One region of the Mesobacillus stamsii genome, then DNA from elsewhere that is predicted to be linked to it. Evidence: riboswitches for the same ligand, from Rfam matches in the RefSeq annotation. Region 1 holds a riboswitch; each other region holds the start of a gene.
The links. Region 1 has a riboswitch for cyclic di-GMP ahead of J2S25_RS07795 (EAL domain-containing protein). Riboswitches for the same ligand answer to the same signal wherever they lie in the genome.

Region 1 (4,210 bases):
TGGGAAAAAGGTGAATGCAAAGAGCATCATGGGCTTGATGAGTCTGGCAGTCAGTTCCGGCGTATCGGTGAATCTGATCGCAAATGGAAAGGACGAAGAAGAAGCGATAGCAAAGCTAACTGAATATATTCAGAATGAAAATTAAGCTTAATAAAAAAACTCGCTCTTTTACAAGGGCGAGTTTTCTGCGATTATTTATTCTTTTTTTCTTCGATTATGCTGCGTGTGATGATTTGATCGACAAGACCATATTCTTTCGCACGCTCAGCTGTCATGAAATTATCGCGGTCCGTATCCTTTGAAATGACTTCAAGCGACTGGCCGGTACGTTCGGAAAGAATGGTATTCAGCTTTTCACGAAGGAACAGGATGCGCTTTGCAGCGATTTCGATTTCAGTTGCCTGTCCTTGTGCGCCTCCAAGTGGCTGGTGAATCATGACTTCCGCGTTTGGCAGGGCATAACGCTTGCCTTTTGTTCCGGCTGCGAGAAGGAAGGCACCCATGGAAGCAGCCATACCGATACAGATTGTCTGTACATCTGGTTTGATGAACTGCATAGTATCGTAAATTGCCATTCCGGCAGTGATGCTGCCGCCAGGGCTATTAATGTAGATAGAAATGTCTTTTTCCGGATTTTCAGCTTCCAGGAAAAGCAGCTGGGCTACAATGGAGTTGGCAACATTGTCATCAATGCCGCTTCCCAGCATAATAATGCGATCCTTTAAAAGGCGGGAATAAATATCATATGCCCTCTCGCCCCGGTTCGTTTGTTCAATAACTGTAGGAATCAAGTTCATGTTTGTTTTCCTCCTTTAACGTTAAATCTTGCCATAACTAGGCTGGCATTAAATGGTTCGTTTGCCAAAGTGCCTTATGTAGTTTCATGATACACGCATGGTCAATAAAGGTCAAACAAATCGCTTACAAAGCCAGCAAAAACTGTTCGACAATATTCCCATTTGCTGTACCGTATCCATCTTACCCAAGTTAGTCATTTTTAAACAAACGCTGATAGGGCAGATGTAGATGAGTATTTGAGATTTTAAGAGACGAACGACTATCGTCACATAATAAATTTTTTGTATGATAACTGTGTATTCGGGATCGATTACATCGGGTAAAAAAGATACGGCAGAAAATCCTTCTTGCAAATGGAGATGACTTATCCTATAATAGTTAAGCGTACTGTCAACTTCAGACATGCCCTCGTGGTGCAACGGATAGCACGTAAGCCTCCGAAGCTTAAAATGTGAGTTCGATTCTCGCCGAGGGCACTACAACATAGAAAAAATAAGGGTTTTCGAGTATTCGGATCAACTGTCCGTATACCTCGAAAACCCTTATTTTATTTACATTCCTATAAATAGAGATGTCATTCGTATAAAAGATTCCCAAAATATTCTTGAACACCTTCATTACCAAATAGGAAACCGGACCCAATAATTGGATGGTTAATTAAAACTAAAAACCCATATTTTCTTTAAAAAAACCAATAAAATGTAAAATGGTGTAGACTTTTGTCGGAATAAAGTGTAAATTATTCACTATATCGACACTTTATACGAAAAAGGCAAACTTATCGAAAGGTAAGGACGCAAAGCTTCAGACCTAAGGCAATTGCTAAGGTAGCTGGGTTACCGAAGAAAGTGGGAAAGAAAAAAGCACACGCTCCCATTTTTTTGGGAATTTGTGCTTTTTTATATTTATGGAGGTGTAAAATGATTGAATCAGAACAAGGTTTAGAAATGTATCATTTATTTCAACCAATCTACGATGTCCAGAAATGGCACTTGGTTGGTTATGAAGGCCTATTAAGAACCATGCAACGCATCAATCCGGAAGAAAGTTTCAGGATCGCTAAAAAGGAAAAAAGGCTTTATGAATTAGATTCGCGGTCTATTCACAAAGCCTTCGCCACCTACCAATTGGCAGATGATTCAAAAGGACGAAAGAAACTGTTTTTAAATGTCTTTCCATCGACAATTATTAATCCCAATTTCCTGCCTTTTATAAGGAGTATTATCCAGGAAAATCGTTTCATGAGTCAACAGATAATCTTGGAAATTGTAGAAAGTGAGCAAATTAATTTAGAAAAAGTAAAGATGGCATTACCTGAATTAAAGAAACTAGGCTTGAAAATAGCAGTAGATGATTTTGGTAAAGGTTCTACATCGATCAGGATGCTTTTAGAATTACAACCTGACTTTTTAAAGTTAGATCGTTATTTTGTTACAGATTTATTTTCGAATGAGCAGAAAAAAGACGTTATATTTTCTTTGCTTAATTTTTGTGAGAAATACAATTCCGATCTAATTGTAGAGGGAGTAGAAGACGAGATAAGCCTGGCAATTTTAAAAAGCTTAGGTGTTAAATATGCTCAAGGATATCTACTCGGTAAACCTTCACTCCTTTCAAGAACAGGAGTTTGCTTATAATGACTACTGAAATAAGCTTGTTAATTATTTTTTCAATAACATTGATTCATATTCTTATGTATTTGAATATAGCTAATTTAAATAAAAGAATGAAAACAGAAATAACTTCACAGCCAAAAAAGCATTTTCCCAAACAAGTAACAGATAAAGCCCCTTCGGTTGGTACACCTAGGAAAAACAGAAGAAAATGTATAAGGGTACCAGTTGAGAATGAATTTTGTACTGTAAGTTTTTATGAGATAGGAAATCCGAAATTTAGAAGTTTACGAAATAAGAAGATTACTGGTTATATTAAGGATATTAGCTTATCCGGATTGAAAATGACGAGTAATTTTGAACTTCCTGTAAGGTCTGATATTTGTGTAATGATCTCTTTTGAATTGCATGGAATTCCTTTAATCTTAAAGGGGAAGATAGTAAGAAGAGAAGATCATCTTGGGGAAGAATTCGTTGTTTATGGAATTGAATTTCAAAATTTAAGTAGACAAGCCCAATTGGAGTTAAGTAAGTTTATTAACAATAAAACGAAAGTAACTGCTCATCAAGAGTTTGCCGACAGTATTTGATTAAAGAAGCTACGTTCATTCGGTAACTGGTTCGGTTTGGAGGGGAAAGCTGTCCGAAGTTGGCCTTAGTTCGGACAGGTTTTCGTCGCTTTCGGCAAAAGTAGTCCGAAGTTGGCGCTAGTTCGGACAGGTTCCCGTCGTTTTCGGCAAAAGTAGTCCGAAGTTTGCTAAAGTTCGGACAGGTTTCCGTCGTTTCCGGCAAAAGTAGTCCGAAGTTGGTTCAAGTCCGGAAAGGTTTTCGTCTTTTCCGGCAAAAGTAGTCGGAAGTAATGTGATGTCGATAGTGGATTTTGATTGTCCTGTCAAATTCTTTCCATACACCAATGCTCGTTTATCATGTAAAATGAATGCAGGGGTGATTTGGATGGATATGAAAGCTAGTTTGGTGCAAAAGCAAACGTTGAAATTGGCGATGACGCAGGAGTTGACTCAGGCAATTGCGCTTTTGCAATATTCTGCACAGGAGCTTGCTGCTTTTTTAGAAGCTAAATCGGTGGAAAATCCCCTGTTGCAAGTTGAATTCAAAAATATTACTCAATTGGACTCCAATATGGACCGAACGAGAAAAAAGCCAAAACGAAGCTTCGATCGAGACGATAGGAACTTGATTGAGCAAATCGGTTCCAATGAGAGCGAGACGCTGGAAGAATACCTTCATTCCCAACTAAATTTCTTAAAAGCGTCGCCTATAGAAAAAGTGATTTTACCTGTGCTGATTGAAAATATAGATGAAAACGGTTACTTAAATCTAGATCGCGAGGAACTAATAAAAAGATTTGCAGTTGATAAAGAAATAATCGATTGCGCTTTCTTTAAGCTGCAATCATTGGATCCGGCTGGCATCGCCGGAAAGGACCTTCAGGAGTGTCTGCTTATTCAGTTAAAAAGGCAGCAGCGTTCACGAGAAAACCAGCTGGCAATCACGATTATTAGCGAGCACTTTCTTCTTTTTGCCGAGAAAAAGTGGAAGGCTCTGGCTAAAATTCTGGGGATTGATTTGAAGGATATCCAGAAGGTCCATGATGAGATTCAGAAGCTTGATCCCAAACCAGGCGCAGTTTTTCAGCGAGAGCAGCCGGCCTATATTGTGCCGGATGTTATCGTGAAACGAGAAGGAGAGAAACTATCCGTCGGTGTCTATGATGCGCTGATTCCGAAAATTTCTTTTAACGACAGCTATTATCGCCAGCTATCACAGCATAAGGATCA
Region 2 (4,210 bases), on a different contig from region 1:
TTAATCAAAATGCTGACCGGAATGATGAAGCCGACCACTGGCAAGGTTTTGCTGGAAGGAAGAGATCTCGATCTAAGGAGTCATGAGTATAAAAAGCAATTTTCTTATATGCCTGATGAGATGCTCTTTCCTCGTCATTTGACAGGCCGTGAAGTGCTGGCATTTTTTGCGAGATTAAGAGGGATTGGGGATGATAAAGTGAATGACGCACTTCAACAGGTTGGTTTATTTGAAGTGCGAGATACACAAATCAAACACTATTCAAAAGGCATGCAGCAGCGACTTTCCCTTGCCCAGGCACTGCTCCCGGATGTTCCGTTAAGAATTCTTGATGAGCCGACAAATGGTCTCGATCCATTTTGGGTATTTCGCTTTAAGGAAATCATTCAGGAAGAGAAGCGGCAGGGAAAAACGATTTTCTTTACTACGCATATTCTCAGCCTTGTGGAGGAATTGGCGGACCGAGCTGCCTTCCTGGAAGAAGGACAGTTGAAGCTCTGTGATACCGTTGATTCACTTGTTCATCAAAATGGAATTTATATTCCATTAGAAAAAATATTTTTCAAATCACCTTCCTGACGTTCGAATAAAAAGGAAGCAAAAACTCCCGGAGGATAAAGTTCCGGGAGTTTTTTTTGAAGGTAGGCGATGATCAGCTAAAGCAGATTCAATGGCCGCTTTGGTTATTATTGCCATCATCATTCTCCGCTATTCTTCATATTGTTTGAATCTTTGTTCATACTCTTTGAATTCATTTTCTTCCTATATCTGTCACTCGCTAACTGATCGAGTTGTTCCCATGAAGCTATAATCGCGTTTTTATCTTTGTTTTCAGCGGTGTATTTCTCGGCACTTTCTTGATCTTGGAAGAAAGCGTAGCCATATTTCATTGGTGTTTTCAGGTTCGCTTTGACGGGGATTGCAGCATCCGCCTGGATCCATTCTGAAGTCACGTAATCACGCACCCATTTTTCTTCAAATTCAAGCTGGTCGCGTCTAGGTGCATTAAGCAGACATCCGGAATCATCAAAGAACAAATAATCTCCGTCTTTGGTTTTTGCTTGTGCCGTGAAAACGCCCATTGGGTCTGCCTCTGTATATACTTTCATATTACAGAAAGCACAAACATCATCCGGTCCGGGTTCGTGTGGGCCATTTGCATGAGCATCGCCAGCATTTTCTTTAACAATCGTTTCTGGCTTTGCTGTATTCTGGTCACCCATTGGCTCGTTGGTGGAGTCATTCCCGCAGGCTGATAGGGTGATCGCCAACAAAATTGCCATCATGGCAGTAAGTAATTTTTTCATGAAATCTCCTCCTTTGATCGAATTTAATCCTATCAGGGAGTTGTGAACAATCTGCGAGAAAATAGTGGGGAAAGAGTGTTATAGACTGGTTTTTTGTGACGATTTAATGACAGAAAATTTAATATTAAGAATTAATGATAAAGCCTTACAACAAATTCGCAAATTTGTTCTTTATAAATAACATATTAATTCTTTTTAAAAAACAAAAAAGTGAGAAAACGAAAGATAATTCTTGAAAAAGAACGATTTTCGTTCTTTTTCAAGAATATTCGCCTTATTTTGGACTTTTTCAAAAATGGTATATCTGAACTATACTCAAAATAAATAGGTAAAATAGGGGGAAATGACAGTGTATCGAAAAAACTGTGATCAGTGTAACCGTCCTTCCTTCAGCAGCAGTGAATATGGGGAATGGCTCTGCCCTGTTTGTGGCAAAGATTTAACAAGATACCCATTTTTTAATGCCGTTAGTCTGGAAAAAGTAGTCCGAAAGTATCCTTGGAAAAATCTTGGTTACTCCAAAGATACCCATATTTAAGGCTAATCTAAAGTTTTACGGAGGTGACATAAAAAAACTATTCAGCAATTAAAGCTAGAATGTGACAAAAAACACTAGGTAAAAGTTCTTAATTTTCAGAAAAATGTAATAGAAACCGATTATTTTGTATTTTTTTAGAGGAAAAGGAAGAATAAATCCAATAAATTGACGACAAATAATTATATGCTAACGTTTGCGAGCAAGGTACAATGACAATGGGAGTAAGTGAGTGAGCAAAATGGTACAGAAAAAGGCAAACTTGTTGAAAAACTAGGACGCAAAGTCACGGATCTAAGGTGCAAAAGCACTATGATGGCCGGGCCGCCTGGAATACAAACTGTATTTTGGGGGGAAGAGCTTGATTAAAGAACAGGTAATTTTCGAAGAACTGGATACAGAATGGATACAGCTCATAATGGAAGCTTTAGAGATGGGGATAAATAAAGAGGAAATCAGAAAGTTTATAAAGAACAGCGAACAGAAGTAAAAAGACTTATACATACATCATCATCATTAGGGCAGCTCATTCCTGAGGTGCTTTTATTTTGTGAAAAAAGGACAGCAGCTAGGCTATCCTTTGTAAATTATTTATTGTTTAGTTTCCATTTATTGAATTCTAGAAATTCACGGAACTCGTCCTTGCTGATTCCGGAATCCATTGCTTCTTTCACAAGATTAACCCAGTCAGAATCAATATTTTCGGTATCGACTTGTTCATGGATCAATTGATCAACTGGAACTTTTAAAACTCCAGCAATCTTTTCAAGAAATTGAATGGAAGGATTCGTTTGCAAATTCCGTTCCAAGGAGCTTAAATTGGATTTTGCGACGCCAGCTTGCTCAGCTAACTCGGATAGGGACATTCTTTTTTCTTGTCGAAGTTTTTTGACGCGTTCACCAATCATGCTTTCCACACACCTTGTTAAATTAATAGTTTTATCATAACAAATCTCAAGAAAAAGTTCCATATAGAGAACATCCTACAGAACAAGTATAACCATTTTTCGCAGTTTTAGGAGAATTATTTTTACCAAAATGTTGGGAAAAAATGAGATAATAGGTGAACAACCTAGTCTTATGTATTCTTTTTATCAAAAAAAAGGTAAAATGAAGGCAATTAGACTTGGTGTGGTGATGATATGCAGAAAAAGTATTTATTGATTTATGAAGAGATCGCACAGCAAATCCGCGAGGGGCATTTTCATCCCAAAACAATTTTGCCTTCAGAGAATGAGTTCGCCGATCGGTACCAAACATCGCGCGAAACGATCCGAAAAGCTCTGAACCTTCTCGCGCAAAATGGTTTTATCCAAAAAATCCGCGGCAAAGGCTCCCTCGTGCTGGATTTAAAAAGGCATCAGTTCCCGATCTCCGGGTTGATTAGCTTTAAAGAACTGGCTAAAAATATGGGGGGGAAAACGAAGACGACTGTGGATGGGTTTGTCCTCGAACAGGCAGGAACGGATATCGCAAAGGAACTGAATATTGTAAACGAAGAATTGGTCTGGAAAGTAAAAAGGGTTCGGCATATTGATGAAGAACGGGTGATTCTCGATAAGGATTTTATCGTTGAAAAGCAGGTGCCTGGTCTAACTCGTCAGAAGTGTCAAAATTCGATTTTTGAGTATATTGAGCAAGAACTCAAGAAACAAATCAGTTTTGCCAAAAAGGAATTCACGGTGGAGGAACCGAATGAAGAGGACCGTGAGCTTTTGGATATGGAAGGCTTTCACGCAATTGTCATCGTGAAAAATTATATTTATTTTGCCGATGCAACTCTTTTCCAGTATACCGAGTCCAGGCACCGCCCCGACAAATTCCGATTCGTGGATTTTGCCAGACGCATGGACAGCCAGAAAAAATAAAAAAAGAGCTGGCAGCTTTTCTTTACTGTTTAGGATATTATAAAATTATTTAGTTGTGGGAAACTACTTTTGGTTTTTTAATCCAGCTCCAGCGCGTAGGAGTCTGTCCGATAAAAAATTTTTAACGTATAATTATGCGAGAATGCATCATATTCTTAAACGAATCTTTTTTGTTGATAGGCACGAAGGCGAAAAACGTCTCGAGGAGTTAGCGGCAAACGGCTTTCCTAAGCGTTGGGCTATGGTGCTAATGCTGGACAAATTTATTTTGACAGGTTTGTGGGTGTAGAACGAAAAGTTGTCAAGAAAGCCCCGTTATTTTGACAGGTTCTATGTTCTTACCAAAAAAACCGGTCCTGTGAGGGTTGGGGTGAAAAGATGGTGATAGGCGCGCTTGCTATCGGAAAGTTTTGAGAGAAGTGAGGGGAGGCTCACCTGTCGCCCCGCGGAAAGCGAGTTTCTGATGGAAATCGATTATCAGCCAAACCCAAAAAAGGACC
Region 3 (4,210 bases), on a different contig from region 1:
CGGCTTTCATGCTTGAGGTAGAGGGGAAAACGATTCTGTTTGATCCAATGTTTGGGAAAGCGCCAACACCGTTTCCAATCAAAAACCAGCGGTACAGCAGAAAGCTTCCTTTCAAAATCGAGGATCTGCCAGCAATCGATGCTGTGGTACTGTCGCATGACCATTATGATCATCTTGATTATGGTTCAATCATGAATATGAAAGAAAAGGTAAAACAGTTCATCACTCCTCTCGGTGTTGGAAGCCATTTGGCAAGATGGGGAATTCCAGAAGAGAAGATCAGTGAACACGATTGGTGGAATGAATATACTTTCGAAGGCCTTAAGCTCGCGTGCACCCCGGCTCGCCATTTTTCTGGCCGCGGACTTGCCGACCGTAACTCAACGCTTTGGTGTTCTTGGGTCATCATTGCCCGGGATACAAAAATATATTTCAGTGGCGATGGCGGTTATGGTTCGCATTTTAAAGAGATTGGCGAGAAATATGGCCCGTTTGACCTGACGCTGATGGAATGCGGCCAATATGACGTACGCTGGGCAGATATTCATATGCTTCCTGAAGAAACGGTACAGGCACATCAGGATGTGAAAGGAAAGCTTCTTCTTCCGGTACATTGGGGGGCATTTACTCTGTCGCTCCATGCCTGGCATGATCCAATTGAACGGGCAGTCCGGGCTGCAGAGGAATCTGGAGTCGAGATTGCGACTCCGAGAATTGGGGAAACCGTCATCGTAGGTGAAGACCAGTTTCCGGACCTTGCCTGGTGGAGGACAGAATCCTATAGAGTTTTTAATGATGAAACGTAATAAAAACCGCATGGATTAAATCCGTGCGGTTTCTTTCCTTATATCAACTTCTCGAGATTTACTCGTTTATGGATTGCGAGCATTACGGGAATACCGATAGCCATTACGATAAATTCACCCGCGGCTGTTGTTAGCCATGTGAACCAGAACGGCAGCTGGAATGCGAGATTCAATTCAATCGCAATCAGGAACATCGTGAAGGTGAATAACACTGTGTTTACAATCATTCGCCCGATAATACTTTTAATGTATTTAGCGGATAAGATCGTAACCAATAAAGAAATTACTGACTGGCCAACTCCAAACACAAGGTCATAGGCGACCATCGGGGAAAAGAGCAGGTTTGTTAAAAACACGCCTAATACAATCCCAAAGAAATACTTTTTGTTAAAAACAATCAGGTGGTTGAACATTTCCGAAATTCGAAATTGTACATTGGTAAAACCGAATGGCTGGATGACAGCTGATACAGCGATATACAAAGCTGCCAGAATCCCGTTACGGACAATCGTTCTTGTGTTCATTATTCATCTCTCCTAGTTTTTTTACGTGGGATGGTTACGAACCACGATATTTAAACACCAATTATATATTATATAGGATAATAGACCCTGTCACAACAGAATTTTTCAGAATAAAAGAGTAAAGGAATTACTTTTTAACAGATAGAAAAATCTATCAGGAAAAGCAATCTTAGTAAAAAAAAATATTTATTTTTACTCGGCAATTAAGTATGATAAAAATAGAATTAAAATCCGATAAAGGCAAACTCAGGGGAACCTGAGGACGCAAAACTACAGGGGCTAAAGTCTTGACCAGCCAGCCAGTTGCCGAAGCTTCACATAGTCATCTTATGTGTGCTGATCTTCGGATAGCACTTTTTTTGATTTTAATTCCAATATATTATGGGGGGAATTGGAATGAATAAATTAGTCGCATCAACCATTTTAACAGGATTGCTTGCTTTTGGTACGGGTGTCTCGGCGCAGGGTGTCGTAGAAACGGCTGATCCTGGGACGACACCTGACGAGTTTTTATTTACGTTTGATCAATTACTGGAAGAATTGCAGCTTTTTCTTACCTTTGATAATGAAAAGGAGGCTCAGCTACTGCTTGACTTTGCAAACGAGAGACTTGCTGAGGCGTCAGTTATGTCTCAAGAAAACAAGAGAGAACTCGTTCAAGAGACGTTTAAGGATTATTTAATAACGCTTAAGAAAGCGCAAGAGAAGGTCACAGAGGTTATTGTTGAAAAAGAGACCGATGCCACTGGGGAAGCTCGATTGGCAGAAGAGTTGGAAAAAGCAGCTAATCTTGAGGAAGGGATTACTGAAGAACTTGAAGATGGACTAAAGGAATCAGTTACAGAGGAAACAGAGCAAACAAAAATTGTCGCGAACGTAGTAAAAGAGCTTGATCGTGAAATGGTCTCCAAACTGCGCGAACAAAACTTAGGCTATGGACAAATCGCACAAATCTTTTGGCTTGCAAGAACAGCTGGCAAGACAGTAGAAGAGGTTGCCGTGGTATTTACTGAGGAAAATGCTGGACTTGGTCAGGCAGCAAAGCAACTTAAAGTCCATCCTTCGCAAATGAATGGACTCGTATCAGGCAATAAAAAATCTTCTGATGAAGAAGAAATGGATACCGATAAAATAGACGAGAGATCAGTTGATGAAGGGTCTGATGCAGCAACACAGGCTGAAGAAGCGGATACTACAAAAGAACCAGATTTGACTGTACAGCAAGTTAGTACTGGAGTGGCTTCAATCGCAAGTACGGTGATGAGTACGAATGCTTCCGATACAGAAGAAAAAAAGGCAGATACAGAATTGAAAGCGAAGGCAGACACTGTGAAGGTTGCTAAAAAGGAAATGGAAACAGAAAAGAAAGCTGTAGAACAAAAACGTGAAGTGAGAGAGAAGGACGAAGAAAATCAAAAAGAACAAGTGATCCAAGCAGAAGAGAAGCAAGAAGAGAAAACAACAGAAAAAGAACAAGCCAAGACGAAAGAAAGGAAAGAGAATAAAGAGAATAAAGAGAAGCATGATGAAGAAGAATCAGAAGAAGACGACCTCAACGACGAGGAAAGCCAGGATAAGTAAAACAAAAAACAGATAGTAAGGTTTGTAGGGTAAAAACTTGTACTACATTCCTATTATGCGATATGATGATTAATAACAGTCCCTAATAGAATACTTAAGTTTAGATTGATAGGTGATCATTGTCATAGAACATATGGAGGAATCGGAATGACCACAGAACTGCAAACCATAGGTGAAGCAATAGTTAACAGAAAAAATCAAATTGCGAAGGCAGTGCATGAAGACAGGTTTTCAGACGGTGTCTTAACGGAAGCACAGAAACATGATTTTGAGAAAGTTGAGCAGCAAATACTTGAAGTCAGGGCCAACTTTATTGAACTGTTCGGTGAAGCCTTGATCGAGCACGAAGACCCTAAAGGGGTTTTCGATAAGCTGACAACATGGGGAAAAGAAACGGGTGAATATATTTATAATCTTGGTGCCTCTCTTGATGAAGCACTAAAGGATTCTACCTATTATCGTGAACATATTTGGCATGCGATTAGAGAAGTGGCTAAGGACATGTCCACTGCTGTCTTCTTTGATGTTTTGGATATTATTGACCCGTTGATGGACCATGCAATATACAGCTTTAGTCTCACATTTGTTGAAGCACATCAAAAGAGTCTAGAAAATGCCAAAACAGCATTGCTTGAACTTTCCGTACCGGTTGTTCCGTTAATGCCTGGGGTCGGTGTCCTGCCTCTAGTTGGGAATGTGGATACAGAAAGAGCGCGGTTATTGATGGAAGAAACGCTAAGCCAAGCGGTGAAGCTAAAGCTGACCCATCTTATCTTTGATGTATCCGGCGTTATGATTGTAGATACGATGGTTGCCGATCAGCTATTTAAAGTCACTAGCGCCCTTTCGCTTGTTGGTGTAAAAACCATTATGACCGGCATCCGTCCAGAGGTGGCTCATACGATGGTGACACTCGGACTGAATCTGGAAGGAATCATGGTGAAATCTAATCTACACCAGGCTTTTAAGGAAATTCAGCACTTACAAAAAGCATATTAATTGGAAAAAAAGCTGCCATGGCAGCTTTTTTGGCTTATAGAACAGGGACTTGATTTGCCGAGTCGGATTTCGTGTATTTTGCTGGATTAACACCTATACTATAATGTGATTTGATTAAGAGGAGGATTCATAATGCAAATTGAAATGTGGACAGACTTTGCTTGACCATTTTGCTATATTGGCAAAAGGCGTCTGGATGACGCTATTAAACAGATTGACCACCCAATTGAGGTAACGTACCGCTGCTACGAGCTAGATCCAAACAAGGAGCGAGGTATAGATCTCAATATGTATGAATCT

Region 2: it holds a riboswitch for cyclic di-GMP, as region 1 does, so the genes downstream of both, J2S25_RS16935 (anti-repressor SinI family protein) here and J2S25_RS07795 (EAL domain-containing protein) in region 1, are expected to answer to the same signal.
Region 3: it holds a riboswitch for cyclic di-GMP, as region 1 does, so the genes downstream of both, J2S25_RS10920 (DUF5667 domain-containing protein) here and J2S25_RS07795 (EAL domain-containing protein) in region 1, are expected to answer to the same signal.

The regions. Positions count from the first base shown of each region.
Region 1 covers NZ_JAUSUN010000007.1:56,985-61,194, reverse strand. Annotated here, with positions in the region: gene J2S25_RS07810 (HPr family phosphocarrier protein) at 1-145, shown strand, start outside; gene clpP (ATP-dependent Clp endopeptidase proteolytic subunit ClpP) at 192-797, opposite strand; tRNA gene J2S25_RS07800 (tRNA-Arg) at 1,203-1,274, shown strand; cyclic di-GMP riboswitch class I at 1,560-1,642, shown strand; gene J2S25_RS07795 (EAL domain-containing protein) at 1,719-2,435, shown strand; gene J2S25_RS07790 (PilZ domain-containing protein) at 2,435-3,001, shown strand; gene rpoN (RNA polymerase factor sigma-54) at 3,366-4,210, shown strand, end outside.
Region 2 covers NZ_JAUSUN010000029.1:19,227-23,436, forward strand. Annotated here, with positions in the region: gene J2S25_RS16925 (ABC transporter ATP-binding protein) at 1-579, shown strand, start outside; gene J2S25_RS16930 (nitrous oxide reductase accessory protein NosL) at 699-1,307, opposite strand; cyclic di-GMP riboswitch class I at 2,088-2,174, shown strand; gene J2S25_RS16935 (anti-repressor SinI family protein) at 2,204-2,332, shown strand; gene J2S25_RS16940 (helix-turn-helix domain-containing protein) at 2,430-2,750, opposite strand; gene treR (trehalose operon repressor) at 2,985-3,710, shown strand.
Region 3 covers NZ_JAUSUN010000011.1:94,772-98,981, reverse strand. Annotated here, with positions in the region: gene J2S25_RS10930 (MBL fold metallo-hydrolase) at 1-806, shown strand, start outside; gene J2S25_RS10925 (QueT transporter family protein) at 845-1,330, opposite strand; PreQ1 riboswitch class I at 1,337-1,381, opposite strand; cyclic di-GMP riboswitch class I at 1,560-1,641, shown strand; gene J2S25_RS10920 (DUF5667 domain-containing protein) at 1,727-2,911, shown strand; gene J2S25_RS10915 (STAS domain-containing protein) at 3,059-3,910, shown strand; gene J2S25_RS10910 (DsbA family oxidoreductase) at 4,088-4,210, shown strand, end outside.